3 regions of the Streptomyces sp. AHA2 genome follow, and region 3 is predicted to be linked to each of the others. Evidence: riboswitches for the same ligand, from Rfam matches in the RefSeq annotation. Region 3 holds a riboswitch; each other region holds the start of a gene.
The links. A riboswitch is a leader RNA that binds a small molecule or an ion and turns the genes downstream of it on or off. The one in region 3 is predicted to bind cobalamin.
Positions count from the first base shown of each region.

Region 1 (4,942 bases), on a different contig from region 3:
TGTCGCAAGCCCCAGAATCCAGCAGAGGTCCGGTGGTGACGCCTGTGCGCGTCGTCATCGGCCTCTGCCTCGTCGCACCCTTCGTGGCCATGCTGTGGGTCGGCTCGTACGCGAAGACCGACCCGGCCTTCATCGGGATCCCGTTCTTCTACTGGTACCAGATGGCGTGGGTGCTGATCTCCACCATCCTGACGATGGTCGCCTACAAGCTGTGGCAGCGTGACCAGCGCTCCCGCTCGGCCGCGAAGGGCGGTGCGTCGCGGTGAAGGACGGCGTGAACGGCGTCGCGCTCGCCGTCTTCATCTTCTTCTTCCTGCTCGTGACGGTCATGGGCTTCCTGGCCGCGCGCTGGCGCAAGGCCGAGAACGAGCACAGCCTGGACGAATGGGGCCTGGGTGGCCGCTCGTTCGGCACCTGGGTCACCTGGTTCCTGCTCGGCGGCGACCTGTACACGGCGTACACGTTCGTCGCGGTGCCCGCGGCGATCTACGCGGCCGGCGCGGCCGGCTTCTTCGCCGTGCCGTACACGATCCTGGTGTACCCGCTGATCTTCACCTTCCTCCCCCGCCTGTGGTCGGTGTCGCACAAGCACGGGTACGTGACGACCTCCGACTTCGTGCGCGGACGCTTCGGCTCCAAGGGCCTGTCCCTGGCCGTGGCCCTCACCGGCATCCTGGCGACGATGCCGTACATCGCGCTGCAGCTGGTCGGCATCCAGGCCGTGCTGGACGTGATGGGCGTCGGTGGCGGCGAGGACACCAACTGGTTCATCAAGGACCTGCCGCTGCTCATCGCGTTCGGCGTGCTGGCGGCGTACACCTATTCCTCGGGCCTGCGGGCGCCGGCGCTGATCGCGTTCGTGAAGGACACGCTGATCTACCTCGTGATCGCGGTGGCGATCATCTACATCCCGATCAAGCTGGGTGGCTTCGACGACATCTTCGCCAAGGCCGGCGACGCGTTCAGCCAGACCAACCCGGCCACCGGCGCGCCGCGCGGCGCGCTGACGCCGCCGGAGACGGGCCAGTGGACGTACGCCACGCTGGCGCTGGGCTCCGCCCTGGCGCTGTTCATGTACCCGCACTCCATCACGGCGACGCTGTCCTCCAAGAGCCGTGAGGTGATCCGCCGCAACACCACGATCCTGCCGCTGTACTCGCTGATGCTGGGCCTGCTGGCGCTGCTCGGCTTCATGGCCATCGCGGCCGGCATCAAGGTGCAGAACGGCCAGCTGGCGATCCCGCAGCTGTTCGAGACGATGTTCCCGGACTGGTTCGCCGGTGTGGCGTTCGCGGCCATCGGCATCGGCGCGCTCGTGCCCGCGGCCATCATGTCCATCGCGGCCGCGAACCTGTTCACCCGCAACATCTACAAGGACTTCATCAAGCCGGACGCCACCCCCGCGCAGGAGACCAAGGTCTCCAAGGTGGTCTCGCTGCTGGTGAAGGTGGGCGCGCTGGTCTTCGTCCTCACCATGGACAAGACGGTCGCCATCAACTTCCAGCTGCTGGGCGGCATCTGGATCCTGCAGACCTTCCCGGCCCTGGTCGGCGGCCTGTTCACACGCTGGTTCCACCGCTGGGCCCTGCTCGCGGGCTGGGCGGTCGGCATGATCTACGGCACGGCCGCCGCCTACGGTGTGGCCTCCCCGACGCAGAAGCACTTCGGCGGCTCGTCGAAGGAGATCCCCGGCATCGGCGAGATCGGCTACATCGGCCTGACGGCGTTCGTGCTGAACGTGATCGTGACAGTCGTCCTGACCTTCGTCCTCAAGGCCGTGAAGGCCCCCGACGGCGTCGACGAGACCAAGCCGGAGGACTACACGGCCGACGCGGGCGACCCCGGGGTCCAGGTGGAACTCCCGCCTGCGACCGCCGGTTCGTCGCACTGACCCGGGGCGCGGGGCCGCACCGACGTGCGGCCCCGCCGCGTGGACGCGACCAGCCGTGAACCACCCGCAGCGGGCCGCCGTGACCACTCGTCACGGCGGCCCGCCGTCATGGGGAACCGACGCTCCGGCACCACCGCGACACTACATCTGGGGGTGCCACCCGGACCCGGCACAAGATGTATGCTCGTGCTCGCTGTCGCCGCAGGGGAATCCGGTGCGAATCCGGAACTGTCCCGCAACGGTGTACCCATGCCCCTGTGTGCGCATGGGCGTCAGTCCGAGGACCTGCCGACAGTGCACCCGGCCGCCGGCCGGTGTGCCCTGACGTCCGGGCCTCGTGGAATGGGCCGGTGGACGCGCGACGCCGTGTGCGTCCGTGTGCTGCCCCCTGCCCTCGGCGAGGCCCCGTGCCGAGCGAGGGAGAGCCCCCACGTGACCATCGCGCCAGCGGATCCGGTCTCAGCCGCCGAACAGGAGCAGGACGGGCCCGGTGCCGCTCTGCTGCGGACCCTGAGCGAACTGACCGCCGACCTCCCCGACGCCGACCCCGGCCGGGTCGCGGCCGCCGCGCTGCGCGGCCGGTCCGCGCGGGCGGACGAGCGGGAGCTGCGGGACCTGGCGACGGAGGCCGCGGCCGGCCTCATCTCGGAGGACCCCGCCTACTCCCGGCTGGCCGCGCGCCTGCTGACCGTCGGCATCCGCGACGAGGCCGCCTCGCAGGGGGTCACCTCCTTCACCGGGTCCGTCGCCGCCGGGCACCGGGAAGGGCTCATCGCCGACCGCACCGCCGCGTTCGTCGAACTGCACGGGGACCGGCTCGACGCGCTGGTCGACACCGCCGCCGACGACCGCTTCGGCTACTTCGGCCTGCGCACGCTGCACAGCCGCTACCTGCTGCGGCACCCGATCACCCGCAAGGTGATCGAGACACCCCAGCACTTCCTGCTGCGCGTGGCGAGCGGCCTCGCCGAGGACGACACCGCACGGGCCGTGGACGAGGTCGCGGCGCTCTACCGGCTGATGAGCCGCCTCGACTACCTCCCCTCCTCCCCCACCCTGTTCAACTCCGGCACCCGGCATCCCCAGATGTCGTCCTGCTACCTGCTCGACTCCCCCCGGGACGAGCTGGACTCCATCTACGACCGCTACCACCAGGTCGCGCGCCTGTCCAAGCACGCCGGCGGCATCGGCCTCGCCTACTCCCGCATCCGCGCCCGCGGTTCGCTGATCCGCGGCACCAACGGCCACTCCAACGGCATCGTCCCGTTCCTGAAGACCCTCGACGCCTCGGTCGCCGCCGTGAACCAGGGCGGGCGCCGCAAGGGAGCCGCCGCGGTCTACCTGGAGACCTGGCACGCGGACATCGAGGAGTTCCTGGAGCTGCGGGACAACACCGGCGAGGACGCCCGGCGCACGCACAACCTGAATCTGGCGCACTGGATCCCGGACGAGTTCATGCGCCGCGTGAACGCCGACGCGCAGTGGTCGCTCTTCTCGCCCTCGGACGTACCGGAGCTGGTCGACCTGTGGGGCGAGGAGTTCGACGCCGCGTACCGCAGGGCGGAGGCGGCGGGGCTCGCCCGGAGGACCCTGCCCGCCCGCGAGCTGTACGGCCGCATGATGCGCACCCTGGCACAGACCGGCAACGGCTGGATGACCTTCAAGGACGCCGCCAACCGCACCGCCAACCAGACCGCCGAGCCGGGCCACGTCGTCCACTCGTCCAACCTCTGCACGGAGATCCTCGAGGTCACCAGCGACGGCGAGACGGCGGTCTGCAACCTCGGCTCGGTCAACCTCGGCGCGTTCGTGACCGGCGGGGACATCGACTGGGAGCGCCTGGACGAGACCGTCCGCACGGCCGTGACGTTCCTCGACCGGGTCGTCGACATCAACTTCTACCCCACCGAGCAGGCGGGCCGCTCCAACGCCCGCTGGCGCCCGGTCGGCCTCGGCGCGATGGGCCTGCAGGACGTCTTCTTCCGGCTGCGCCTGCCCTTCGACTCGCCCGAGGCGAAGGCCCTGTCCACCCGGATCGCCGAACGCATCATGCTCGCCGCCTACGAGGCCTCCGCCGACCTCGCCGAGCGCAGCGGCCCGCTGCCCGCCTGGGAGAAGACCCGTACGGCCCGGGGCGTGCTGCACCCCGACCACTACGACGTGGACCTGACCTGGCCGGAGCGCTGGGCGGCCCTGCGCCGGCGGATCGCCACGACCGGCCTGCGCAACTCCCTGCTCCTCGCCATCGCGCCCACGGCCACCATCGCCTCGATCGCGGGCGTGTACGAGTGCATCGAGCCGCAGGTGTCCAACCTGTTCAAGCGCGAGACGCTGTCGGGCGAGTTCCTCCAGGTCAACTCCTACCTCGTCGAGGAGCTGAAGCGGCTCGGCGTGTGGGACGCCCGCACCCGGGAGGCCCTGCGGGAGGCGAACGGCTCGGTGCAGGACTTCACCTGGATCCCCGAGGACGTCCGCGCCCTGTACCGCACGGCCTGGGAGATCCCGCAGCGCGGCCTGATCGACATGGCGGCGGCCAGGACCCCGTTCCTGGACCAGTCCCAGTCCCTGAACCTGTTCCTGGAGACGCCGACCATCGGCAAGCTCTCCTCGATGTACGCCTACGCCTGGAAGTCCGGGCTGAAGACCACCTACTACCTGCGCTCGCGCCCGGCCACCCGCATCGCCCGGGCCGCCCGCGCCGCCGTCCCCGTGCAGGCCGCCCCGGACCCCGACGCGGTCGCCTGCTCCCTGGAGAACCCCGAGTCCTGCGAGGCCTGCCAGTAATGCCCAGCAACCAGAACCTTCTCGACCCCGGCTTCGAGCTGACGCTGCGCCCCATGCGCTACCCGGACTTCTACGAGCGCTACCGGGACGCCATCAAGAACACCTGGACCGTGGAGGAGGTCGACCTCCACTCCGACGTCGCCGACCTCGCCAAGCTCTCCCCCGCGGAGCAGCACCTCATCGGCCGGCTGGTGGCGTTCTTCGCCACGGGCGACTCGATCGTCGCGAACAACCTGGTGCTCACGCTGTACAAGCACATCAACTCCC
Region 1 covers NZ_JAUQWJ010000007.1:333,944-338,885, forward strand. The annotation lists gene Q5694_RS17675 (DUF3311 domain-containing protein) at 1-266, shown strand, start outside; gene mctP (monocarboxylate uptake permease MctP) at 263-1,891, shown strand; cobalamin riboswitch at 2,072-2,198, shown strand; gene Q5694_RS17685 (ribonucleoside-diphosphate reductase subunit alpha) at 2,324-4,675, shown strand; gene Q5694_RS17690 (ribonucleotide-diphosphate reductase subunit beta) at 4,675-4,942, shown strand, end outside.
Region 1: it holds a riboswitch for cobalamin, as region 3 does, so the genes downstream of both, Q5694_RS17685 (ribonucleoside-diphosphate reductase subunit alpha) here and Q5694_RS28215 (cobalamin biosynthesis protein) in region 3, are expected to answer to the same signal.

Region 2 (4,942 bases), on a different contig from region 3:
CTGTCGGGCCCGGCTGGTGCTGGACGGCAGTCGCTCAGGCGCGGCCTGGTCGGTCGCCGGGCGTCCCGGCCCGGTCGACACGGAGGCGCCGGGTGCACGTCGGCCTTCTGCAACCGGCCTTCACCCATGCGCCGACGACCGTGCCGGCGACGGTGCCGAGCTTCTCCGTCCGGTTCCCGCAGACCGTGGTGGCTCCGGGCGACGGACCGGGTGCCGACGGTGCTGACGGGCTGGCGCCGGTGGCCCCCGGGAGCCGTGATCTTGCTCACGGCGGGGCGGAGGCTGGTCGTGCCGGTCGCCCGCGCCCGGGTGCCCGACCTCGCCGAGGAGGGCGGCTCGGCCTCTGCGCGGGTGCGTCGTCGCCCGTCCCCGGACCGATCGTCCCGGGGGCAGCACGGTCACCGGATCCCTGCGCTCGGCACGCGCCTCCCGGCCGGCGTGTCGTGGCCGGCTCCGGCCGCCGTCCCGTGGGCGGCGGTGGCGGCCGTCCCGTGGGCGCGGTGGCGGCCGTCCCGGCCGGGGCGGTGGTCAGGTTGCCGCGCCCGGAGGGGCGCGCCGGGACGGTGACCGGCCCGGCGGACGGGCGGGACGGCACCGGGGCGGCTGCGGTGGCGCCCGCGGGTGCGCACGTGCACCATGACGCGGGCCCGTCTCCGTCGGCGGCGGAGGGCCCCGACGCCCGGGACAACGGGGGCGCGCCGCGCCAGTATCCTGGGGCGGCTGCGGCAGCCCCTACCAATCCCCGCGCCTGTGCGGGGAGTTCGGCCTGCGGCGACGGACCTTCCCCTGAGCGTGAGACGAGGACGAGTGCTGCTAGCGGGCCGCTACCGGCTGGATGTGGAGATCGGGCGCGGTGGAATGGGAGAGGTCTGGCGTGCGTACGACGAGACGCTCGCCAGAGCGGTGGCCCTCAAGCTGCTGCTGCCCCAGGACACCGACGCCACGGCGACCTCGCGGTTCCGGCTGGAGGCCCAGACCGCCGGGCGCCTGAACCACCCCCACGTGGTGGGCGTGCTGGACTTCGGCGAGTTCGACAACCGGCTCTACCTGGTGATGGAACTGGTCGACGGCGACAGCCTCTCCCAGGTGCTCACGAAGTCGGGTCCGCTGCCGGCGGAGCGGGTCGCCGTCCTGGCCGCTCAGGCGTCGGCCGGGCTCGCCGCCGCGCACGCCCAGGGCATCGTCCACCGGGACGTCAAACCCGCCAACCTGCTGCTCGACGCCCGCGGCAACCTGAAGATCGGCGACTTCGGCATCGCGCGCTTCATGGACGACCCCGGCGCCGCGCTCACCGCCACCGGCCAGATCGTCGGCACCGGCATGTATCTCGCGCCCGAACGCGCCCTGGGCAAACCGGCGGGTACCGCCTCCGACATGTACTCGCTGGGCTGTGTGCTGTACCAGCTCCTCAGCGGCCGGCCGCCGTTCGAGGCGGACAGCGCCGTCGCCCTGCTGCACCAGCACCTCGACGCCGTTCCCGTGCCGCCGCGCGAGCTGGGGGTCGCCGGTCTGCCGCCGGCGTTCGAGAACTACCTGCTCGGCCTGCTCGCCAAGCAGCCCGAGGACCGGCCCACCGCGCAGCAGGCGGCCGAGTGGTTCGCGGGCGGTGCCTGGCGGGGGCTGCCCGAACCGCTGCCGGAGGTGTCGCCGCCCCCGCGACCGCAGCCCCGGCCCGCGTCCTCCGGTCAAGCCCCGTATCCGGGTGCGGAGACCAGCAGCCCGACCACCTACGCCCTGCCCGCCGCACCCGGGCCCCGCGGCGCGGCCCGCGCGGCGCAGGCAGGGCGTCCCGGGCGGGGCGGACGGCGGGGCGGCGGCGGGAGCGGGAACCGTCCGAAGGCCGTCGCGGCGGTCGCGGCCGCGGCGCTCTTCGTCGCCGCGATGCTCATCGGCATGCAGTGGTTCTCGCCGGACGACACCGCCACGGAGGGCACGGACCCGGGCCCCTCCCCCACCGCGAGCACCCCCGCCGCCGGGGCGACCCCCGGCCCGGCGTCCGGATCGCGGCCGGACTCCGGTCCGGCGGCTGCCACCACGCCGGCCACCGGGACGGTGGCCGACGTCACGCCGGCCGGCACCCCGCCCACCGACCAGCCCCCCACGCCGTCGGCTCCCGGCATGACTCCCGCGCAGGACACGGGTACCGAGGGGCCGGCGGAGGCGGAGCAGCCGGAGCAGGAGCAAGCGCCGGCCCCGCAGGGGGACGGCGAGGGCGAGGACGGCGGGGACGAGGGCGACGACTGACCCCACGGGATGCTCACCCGGCGGCGTCCCGGATGCGCCGGTGTGCGAGGGGGCGCCCCCTCGCGCGCCCCCGGTGCGGGTTGTGCTCGTCCTGATCCGGGCCTTATTGTCACCTGGCCTTGGTGAACGGGAAATCCGGTGTGATGCCGGTGCGGCCCTCGCCACTGTGAATCGGGAAGTCCGGCTCCGGCCCTCGCGGGCAGCCACTGGGTCCTCGTGACCCGGGAAGGCGGAGTCCGGGCGGTGGTACCCGTCAGCCAGGAGACCGGCCAAGGCGCGTCAACCATCCACGAGGTGCTGGAGAGGGTCTGCTGAGCCATGCACATAGCCGAGGGTTTCCTGCCTCCGGCGCACGCGGTCGCCTGGGGCGTCGCGTCGGCGCCGTTCGTCGTCCACGGGGTCCGGTCACTCACCCGTGAGGTGCGCGAGCACCCCGAGAGCACCCTGCTGCTCGGTGCCTCCGGTGCCTTCACGTTCGTCCTGTCCGCGCTGAAACTCCCCTCCGTCACGGGCAGTTGCTCCCACCCGACCGGCACGGGCCTGGGAGCCATCCTGTTCCGGCCGCCCGTCATGGCGGTGCTCGGCACCATCACCCTGCTCTTCCAGGCGCTGTTGCTCGCCCACGGCGGTCTGACCACGCTCGGGGCCAACGTCTTCTCCATGGCGATCGTCGGACCCTGGGCCGGGTACGCGGTGTACCGGCTGCTGCGGCGGTTCGAGGTGCCGTTGATGGTGACGGTGTTCTGCGGCGCGTTCGTCGCCGACCTGTCGACCTACTGCGTCACCAGCGTGCAGCTGGCACTCGCCTTCCCCGACCCGGGCAGCGGTTTCCTGGGCGCGCTCGGCAAGTTCGGCACCATCTTCGCCGTCACGCAGATTCCGCTCGCGGTGAGCGAGGGACTGCTGACCGTCCTCGTGATGCGGCTGCTGGTGCAGTCCAGCAAGGGCGAGCTGAACCGGCTGGGCGTGCTGCCGCCCCGCGAGCGGACGCGGACCGAGACCGAGGCGGTGGCCCGATGAGCCGGAACACGAAGATCAACCTGGTGCTGCTGCTCGCCGTCGCCGCGCTCGCGGTGCTGCCGCTCGCGCTCGGCCTCGGCGACCACAAGGAGGAGCCCTTCACAGGCGCCGACGCCGAGGCCGAGACGGCCATCACCGAGATCGAGCCGGACTACGAGCCGTGGTTCTCCCCGCTGTACGAACCGCCGTCCGGTGAGATCGAGTCGGCCCTGTTCGCCCTGCAGGCCGCGCTCGGCGCCGGAGTCCTCGCCTACTACTTCGGGCTGCGCCGGGGGCGCCGGCAGGGCGAGCAGCGGGCGCTGGAGCGGGAGGCGGCGGCCGTGCCCCCGGGTGTCGCCGGAGAGTCCGTCACCGCGAAGGACTGAGTCCGGGTGCTGCCGATCGACGCGGCGGCGCACAGCAGCCGCTGGCGCCGCCGACATCCCCTGGACAAGGCCGTGCTCGGGCTCGGCCTCACCGCACTGGCCGTCTGCCTGCCGCCCTGGCCGGGCGCGGCCCTGGTGCTCGCCACCGCCGTCGTGGTGCTGCTCGGTCCGGCCGGTGTGCCCGCACGGCGTCTGTGGCGGGCCTACCGGGTGCCGCTGGGCTTCTGCGCCACCGGCGCGCTGACCTTGCTGGTCCAGGTCGGCGGGCCGGGCGGGTTCGTCTCGCTCTCCGCCGACGGGCCGGCGCGGGCAGCGGAGTTGATGCTGCGCACCTCCGCGGCCTCGCTGGGCGTGCTGTTGTTCGCCTTCACCACGCCCATGTCCGATCTGCTGCCGCGGCTGGTGCGGGCCGGCGTCCCGGCGCCCGTCGTGGACGTGGCGCTGGTGACGTACCGGATGAGCTTCCTGCTGCTGGACTCCGTGCGCCGCGTCCGTCAGGCGCAGGCGGCGCGGCTCGGCCACACGGGCCGCCGCGCCGAGTGGCGTTCCCTGGCCGGCCTCGGCGCCACGGCGTTCGTGCGGGCCTTCGACCGGGCCTCCCGCCTCCAGGCCGGGCTGGCCGGGCGCGGCTACGACGGCACGCTGCGCGTCCTGGTGCCCGAGGCGCGCGTCTCCCTCCGCTTCACGGCCGCCAGTTGCCTGCTGCTCGCGGCACTGGCCCTCCTCACCGTCCTCCTGGAAAGGCCGCCGCTGTGAGCGAGCCCGCCCTCGTCGCCCTGCGCGGCGCCTCCTTCGCCTACGAGGACGGCCCGGCCGTGCTCAGCGGCCTCGACTTCACGGTCCGCGAGGGACGCGCGCTCGCGCTGCTCGGCCGCAACGGCAGCGGCAAGACGACCCTGATGCGGATGCTCAGCGGCGGACTGCGCCCGAGCGAGGGCGAGTTGACCGTCGCAGGTCGGCCGGTGACGTACGACCGCAAGGGTCTGACGCGACTGCGTACGACGGTGCAGCTGGTGGTGCAGGACCCGGACGACCAGCTGTTCGCGGCCTCCGTGGAACAGGACGTGTCGTTCGGGCCGCTGAACCTCGGCCTGCCGGACGGGCAGGTGCGCGAGCGCGTGACGGAGGCGCTCGCGGCGCTGGACATCACCGCCCTGGCCGGCCGGCCCACGCACCTGCTGTCCTACGGCCAGCGCAAGCGGACCGCCATCGCGGGCGCCGTGGCGATGCGGCCGCGTGTGCTGATCCTGGACGAGCCGACGGCCGGACTGGACCCGGACGGCCAGGAACGGCTGCTCACCACCCTGGACGGG
Region 2 covers NZ_JAUQWJ010000021.1:62,549-67,490, forward strand. The annotation lists gene Q5694_RS29450 (serine/threonine-protein kinase) at 793-2,244, shown strand; cobalamin riboswitch at 2,348-2,532, shown strand; gene Q5694_RS29455 (energy-coupling factor ABC transporter permease) at 2,563-3,264, shown strand; gene Q5694_RS29460 (energy-coupling factor ABC transporter substrate-binding protein) at 3,261-3,629, shown strand; gene cbiQ (cobalt ECF transporter T component CbiQ) at 3,636-4,385, shown strand; gene Q5694_RS29470 (energy-coupling factor ABC transporter ATP-binding protein) at 4,382-4,942, shown strand, end outside.
Region 2: it holds a riboswitch for cobalamin, as region 3 does, so the genes downstream of both, Q5694_RS29455 (energy-coupling factor ABC transporter permease) here and Q5694_RS28215 (cobalamin biosynthesis protein) in region 3, are expected to answer to the same signal.

Region 3 (4,942 bases):
CGGCACCTAGGACGGCGGTGACGGCAGCGGCCGTCGCTTTGACAGTGCGCACCGCTCCAGTGTCCTGGCCGGGCCGCCGCGCGACCAGTGGGAGGGGGCCGCGGGGTGATGCGCCGCCGCGCGGGTCAGCCGCGTTGGCCGTACCCGCGCAGGCGCTCCTCCACCTCGGTCAACTGCCGCCGGGACAGCAGGCTCGGGCTCAGGCCGGGCACGGAGGCGGCGGTGAGCCAGACGCGGCACATCCACTCCAGTTGGGCCGTGCGGTCGTAGGCCTGGTCGAGGGTGGTGCCGTGGGTGACGGTGCCGTGGTTCTGCAGCAGGCACCCGGAGCGGCCGTCGAGGGCGCGGAGCATGTGCGCGGCGAGTTCGTCGGTGCCGTAGGTGGCGTAGGGGGCGACCCGGACGGGTCCGCCGAGGGCGGCGGCCATGTAGTGGATCAGCGGGAGCTCGGGGACGAGCGTGGAGACGGCCGTGGCGTGGACGGCGTGGGTGTGGACGACGGCCCGGGCGCCGGTGGACCGGTAGACCGCGAGGTGCATGGGCAGTTCGCTGGTCGGGACGAGGGTGCCGAGGACCTGCCGTCCGTCGAGGGTGACACCGGTCACGTCGCCGGGGGCCAGCCGGTCGTAGGGGACGCCGGAGGGGGTGACCAGGACGGTGTCGCCGACACGCACCGAGACGTTGCCCGAGGTGCCCACGACGAGCCCGTCGGCCACCGTCCGGCGGGCCGTGGCGACGAGGTCCTCCCAGGCGAGCGCCTCCTCGGGCGTCGCACCCCTGGCCTGCGCCTCCGCCGCGGCCCGTCCGCCGCCGTCCCGCCCGCCGTCCCGTGTGCCGCCTCGCTGCTCAGCCATGCGGCGATCCTGCCAGTCCGGTGCGCGGCGCGGGATGCCGCGGGGCGGGCTCCCCGCCTTCCGCGGTGATCACCCCTCGTGGAGGGGCCGTCACTGCGCGTCGGATACCCTGCCTGCGGGCTGCCGCGGTCACTCGATCGGCTGAAGCGGCTCGCGCGAGGGATCCGGTCGCCGGAGCGCGGGGACCCTGACAGCAGGGCGGAACGGCAACCCTTGTTTGTGGACACTCCCACGCCCCTCCCAGTTCATCTTCCGTTCACTCGGGTTACCTACGTTCGTCCAGCCAACGACCTCGAACGATTGCCTGGGTAAATGGAAAGCTTCTCGCTGATCCTCGCGATTGTGGTAGTAACCGCACTCGCGTTCGATTTCACGAACGGTTTCCACGACACCGCGAACGCGATGGCCACGACCATTTCCACGGGCGCCATGAAGCCCAAGGTCGCGGTGGCCATGTCCGCCGTCCTCAACCTGGTCGGCGCCTTCCTGTCCGTGGAAGTCGCCAACACGATCTCCAAAGGCCTCGTCGACGAGGCCGGCATCCGGCCCGAGGTCATCTTCGCCGCCCTGGTCGGCGCCATCCTCTGGAACCTGCTGACGTGGCTGGTCGGTCTGCCGTCCAGCTCCTCGCACGCCCTGATGGGCGGCCTGATCGGCGCCACGATCGCCTCGGCGGGCGCCGGCGCGGTGCACGGCGACGTGCTGGTCACCAAGGTGCTGATCCCGGCGATCGCCGCCCCCCTGGTCGCGGGCATCGCGGCGTTGCTCGCCACGCGGCTGACGTACTCCCTCGGCAAGAAGGCCGACGGCAAGGCCTCCGCCAAGGGCTACCGGGCCGGCCAGATCGCCTCCGCGGGCCTGGTCTCCCTGGCGCACGGCACCAACGACGCGCAGAAGACCATGGGCATCATCACCCTCGCCCTGGTCGCCGGCGGCACCCTCGCCCCGGACTCCGACCCGCCCATGTGGGTCATCCTCTCCGCGGGCGTCGCGATCGCCCTGGGCACCTACCTGGGCGGCTGGCGCATCATCCGCACGATGGGCAAGGGCCTGACCGACCTCCAGCCGCAGCAGGGCTTCGCCGCCCAGACCAGCGCGGCCACGGTCATCCTGGCCTCCTCGCACCTCGGCTTCTCCCTGTCCACCACCCACTCCGTCTCCGGCGCCGTGATGGGCGCGGGCCTCGGCCGCAAGGGCGGTGTGGTGCGCTGGTCGACGGCGACGCGGATGTTCGTCGCGTGGGGCCTGACGCTCCCGGCCGCGGCTCTGGTGGGCGCGCTCGCCGAGTACGTCACGGGCTTCGGCGACTGGGGCACCGCCGTGGTGGCCGTCTTCCTGGTCGTCTCCAGCGCGGCCATCTGGAAGATCTCCCGGCGTGAGGTCGTCGACCACACCAACGTCAACGACACCGACGAGGCGGAGCCGGCCGGCGTGGTGACCACGGCGATGGCCGCGGTGACGCCGCCGCCGGCGGGCCAGATCGCCGAGGAACCGGTCCCGGCGTTCCCCGCCCAGGCCACCTCCGAGCGGACCGCCTCCACGACCACCACGGTCTGATCCGGCCACCGGCAACAAGGAAGAGTCACCGATATGAAGATCGACTGGGCGGCCCTCGGTTCCGTCTTCGGCGTCAGCCTCGTGGTCACCGTGGCCCTGGTGGGCCTGTTCACCCTCGGCATCACCGGCCTGTCCCGCCAGGAGCGGGCGGCCGCCGAGGGCGGCTCCGCCGGCCTCGCCGTCACCGGCGCCTACGCCTGCTTCGCCGCGTGCGCGGCGGCCGTGGGCTACGGCATCTACCTGATCATGGCCTGACGGCACAACCGCGCGCGACCGCCGGGCGGCACGGGACGTGAGGTCCCGTGCCGCCCGGCACGCGTGTGACCGGCGGGATGTGGGGTTCTGCACACTCTCCCCGCGCAGGTCAACGGCAAGTTGACGGTTGTTCGCGGCCGTGGTGGACTGCCGGGGCCAATACGGCGGCAGGAGAGGAAGCCGGTGCGAGTCCGGCGCGGTCCCGCCACTGTCACCGGGGCGGACGCCCCGGAAGCCAGGAACTCTCACCGCCGGTCTCTTCGAACCAGGGCGTGGACACCCTGAGTGAGGACATATCGCCATGCGCGGCTGCCGACCGAGGCCCGACACCCCTTCTCCGACGTCCCCTTCGGCCGGCTGAGCCGATGGGTGCCGGTCGCGTCTTCGCGTACGGCGCCGCCGCCGGCCTGATCGGTGACCTGCTGCTCGGCGATCCCCGCCGGGGGCACCCGGTCGCCGCGTTCGGGCGGGCCGCGGGCGCCGTGGAACGGCTGCTGTGGCGGGACCACCGCGGGTGGGGCGCGCTGCACACCGCCGTGTGCGCCGGCGGAGCCGTCGCACTCGGGTCCGCCGCCGCGCGCAACGTACGGAGATCCGCCGTCGCCTCCACCGCCCTGACCGGCGCCGCCGTCTGGGCCGTGGTCGGGGGGACGTCGCTGGCGCGGGAGGCCGCGGCCGTCGGACAGGCCCTGGAGGCCGGGGACGTCGAGGCCGCCCGGGCCCGGCTGCCGCACCTGTGCGGACGGGACCCTCAGGCCCTCGACGCCGACGGCATCGCCCGGGCCGTGGTCGAGTCCGTCGCCGAGAACACCTCCGACGCGGTGGTGGGGGCCCTGGTCTGGGGAGCCGTCGGCGGGGTGCCGGGGCTGCTCGGGTTCCGGGCCGTCAACACCCTGGACGCCATGGTCGGGCACAAGTCGCCCCGTTACCGGCGCTACGGCTGGGCCTCGGCCCGGCTGGACGACCTCGCAGGGTGGCCGGGTGCCCGCCTGACCGCCGCGCTCGCCGCCCTGGCCGGACCCGATCCGCGCGGGGCCGTACGGGCCTGGCGCGCGGACGCGGGGCTGCATCCGAGCCCCAACGCCGGCCCCGTGGAGGCCTCGTTCGCCGGGGCGCTCGGGGTGCGGCTGGGCGGGACGCTCTCCTACGGCGGGCGGGTGGAGCACCGGCCCGTGCTGAACTCGGCGGGGCGTGCCGTCGTCACGGACGACGTGGAACGGGCCGTGCGGCTGTCGCGGCGGGTGACCTGGCTCGCGCTCGGGGTGTGCGCCGGTGCCCGGCTGCTGACCGGCGCGCGGCACTCCAAGAGGGGGAAGTGAACATGAGCGGTGGCCTTCTCGTGGCCGGCACCACCTCCGACGCCGGCAAGAGCGTCGTGACGGCGGGCATCTGCCGGTGGCTGGTACGCCAGGGCGTCAAGGTGGCGCCCTTCAAGGCGCAGAACATGTCGCTCAACTCCTTCGTGACGCGGGAGGGCGCGGAGATCGGGCGGGCCCAGGCCATGCAGGCGCAGGCCTGCCGGATCGAGCCCGCCGCGCTGATGAACCCGGTGCTCCTCAAGCCCGGCGGCGAGCAGAGCAGCCAGGTCGTGCTGCTGGGCAAGCCGGTCGGGGAGATGAGCGCCCGCGGGTACCACGGCGGGCGGCAGCAGCGGCTGCTCGGGACGGTGCTGGACTGCCTGGAGCAGTTGCGGGGCACGTATGACGCGGTGATCTGCGAGGGGGCCGGTTCGCCCGCCGAGATCAACCTGCGGCGGACCGACATCGTCAACATGGGCATCGCGCGCAACGCCGGACTGCCCGTGCTCGTCGTCGGCGACATCGACCGGGGCGGCGTCTTCGCCTCGTTCTTCGGGACGGTGGCGCTGCTGTCCCCCGAGGACCAGGAGTGCGTCGCCGGGTACCTGGTCAACAAGTTCCGCGGGGACGTCTCCCTGCTGGAGCCCGGGCTGGAGATGCTGGAGGGCCTGACCGGGCGCCGGACGTACGGCGTGCTGCCGTTCCGGCACGGGCTGGGCATCGACGAGGAGGACGGGCTGCGGGTCTCGCTGCGCGGGGCCGTGCGGGAGTCGGCCGTCGCGCCGCCCGTCGGCGAGGACGTGCTGCGCGTCGCGGTGTGCGCCGTGCCGCTGATGTCCAACTTCACCGACGTCGACGCCCTGGCCGCCGAACCGGGCGTGGTGGTGCGGTTCGTGGACCGGCCGGAGGAGCTGGCCGACGCCGACCTGGTCGTCGTGCCCGGCACCCGCGGGACGGTCCGCGCACTGGAGTGGCTGC
Region 3 covers NZ_JAUQWJ010000019.1:44,059-49,000, forward strand. The annotation lists gene Q5694_RS28195 (alpha/beta hydrolase family protein) at 1-52, opposite strand, end outside; gene Q5694_RS28200 (class II aldolase/adducin family protein) at 126-854, opposite strand; gene Q5694_RS28205 (inorganic phosphate transporter) at 1,167-2,411, shown strand; gene Q5694_RS28210 (hypothetical protein) at 2,445-2,666, shown strand; cobalamin riboswitch at 2,793-2,930, shown strand; gene Q5694_RS28215 (cobalamin biosynthesis protein) at 3,032-3,985, shown strand; gene Q5694_RS28220 (cobyric acid synthase) at 3,988-4,942, shown strand, end outside.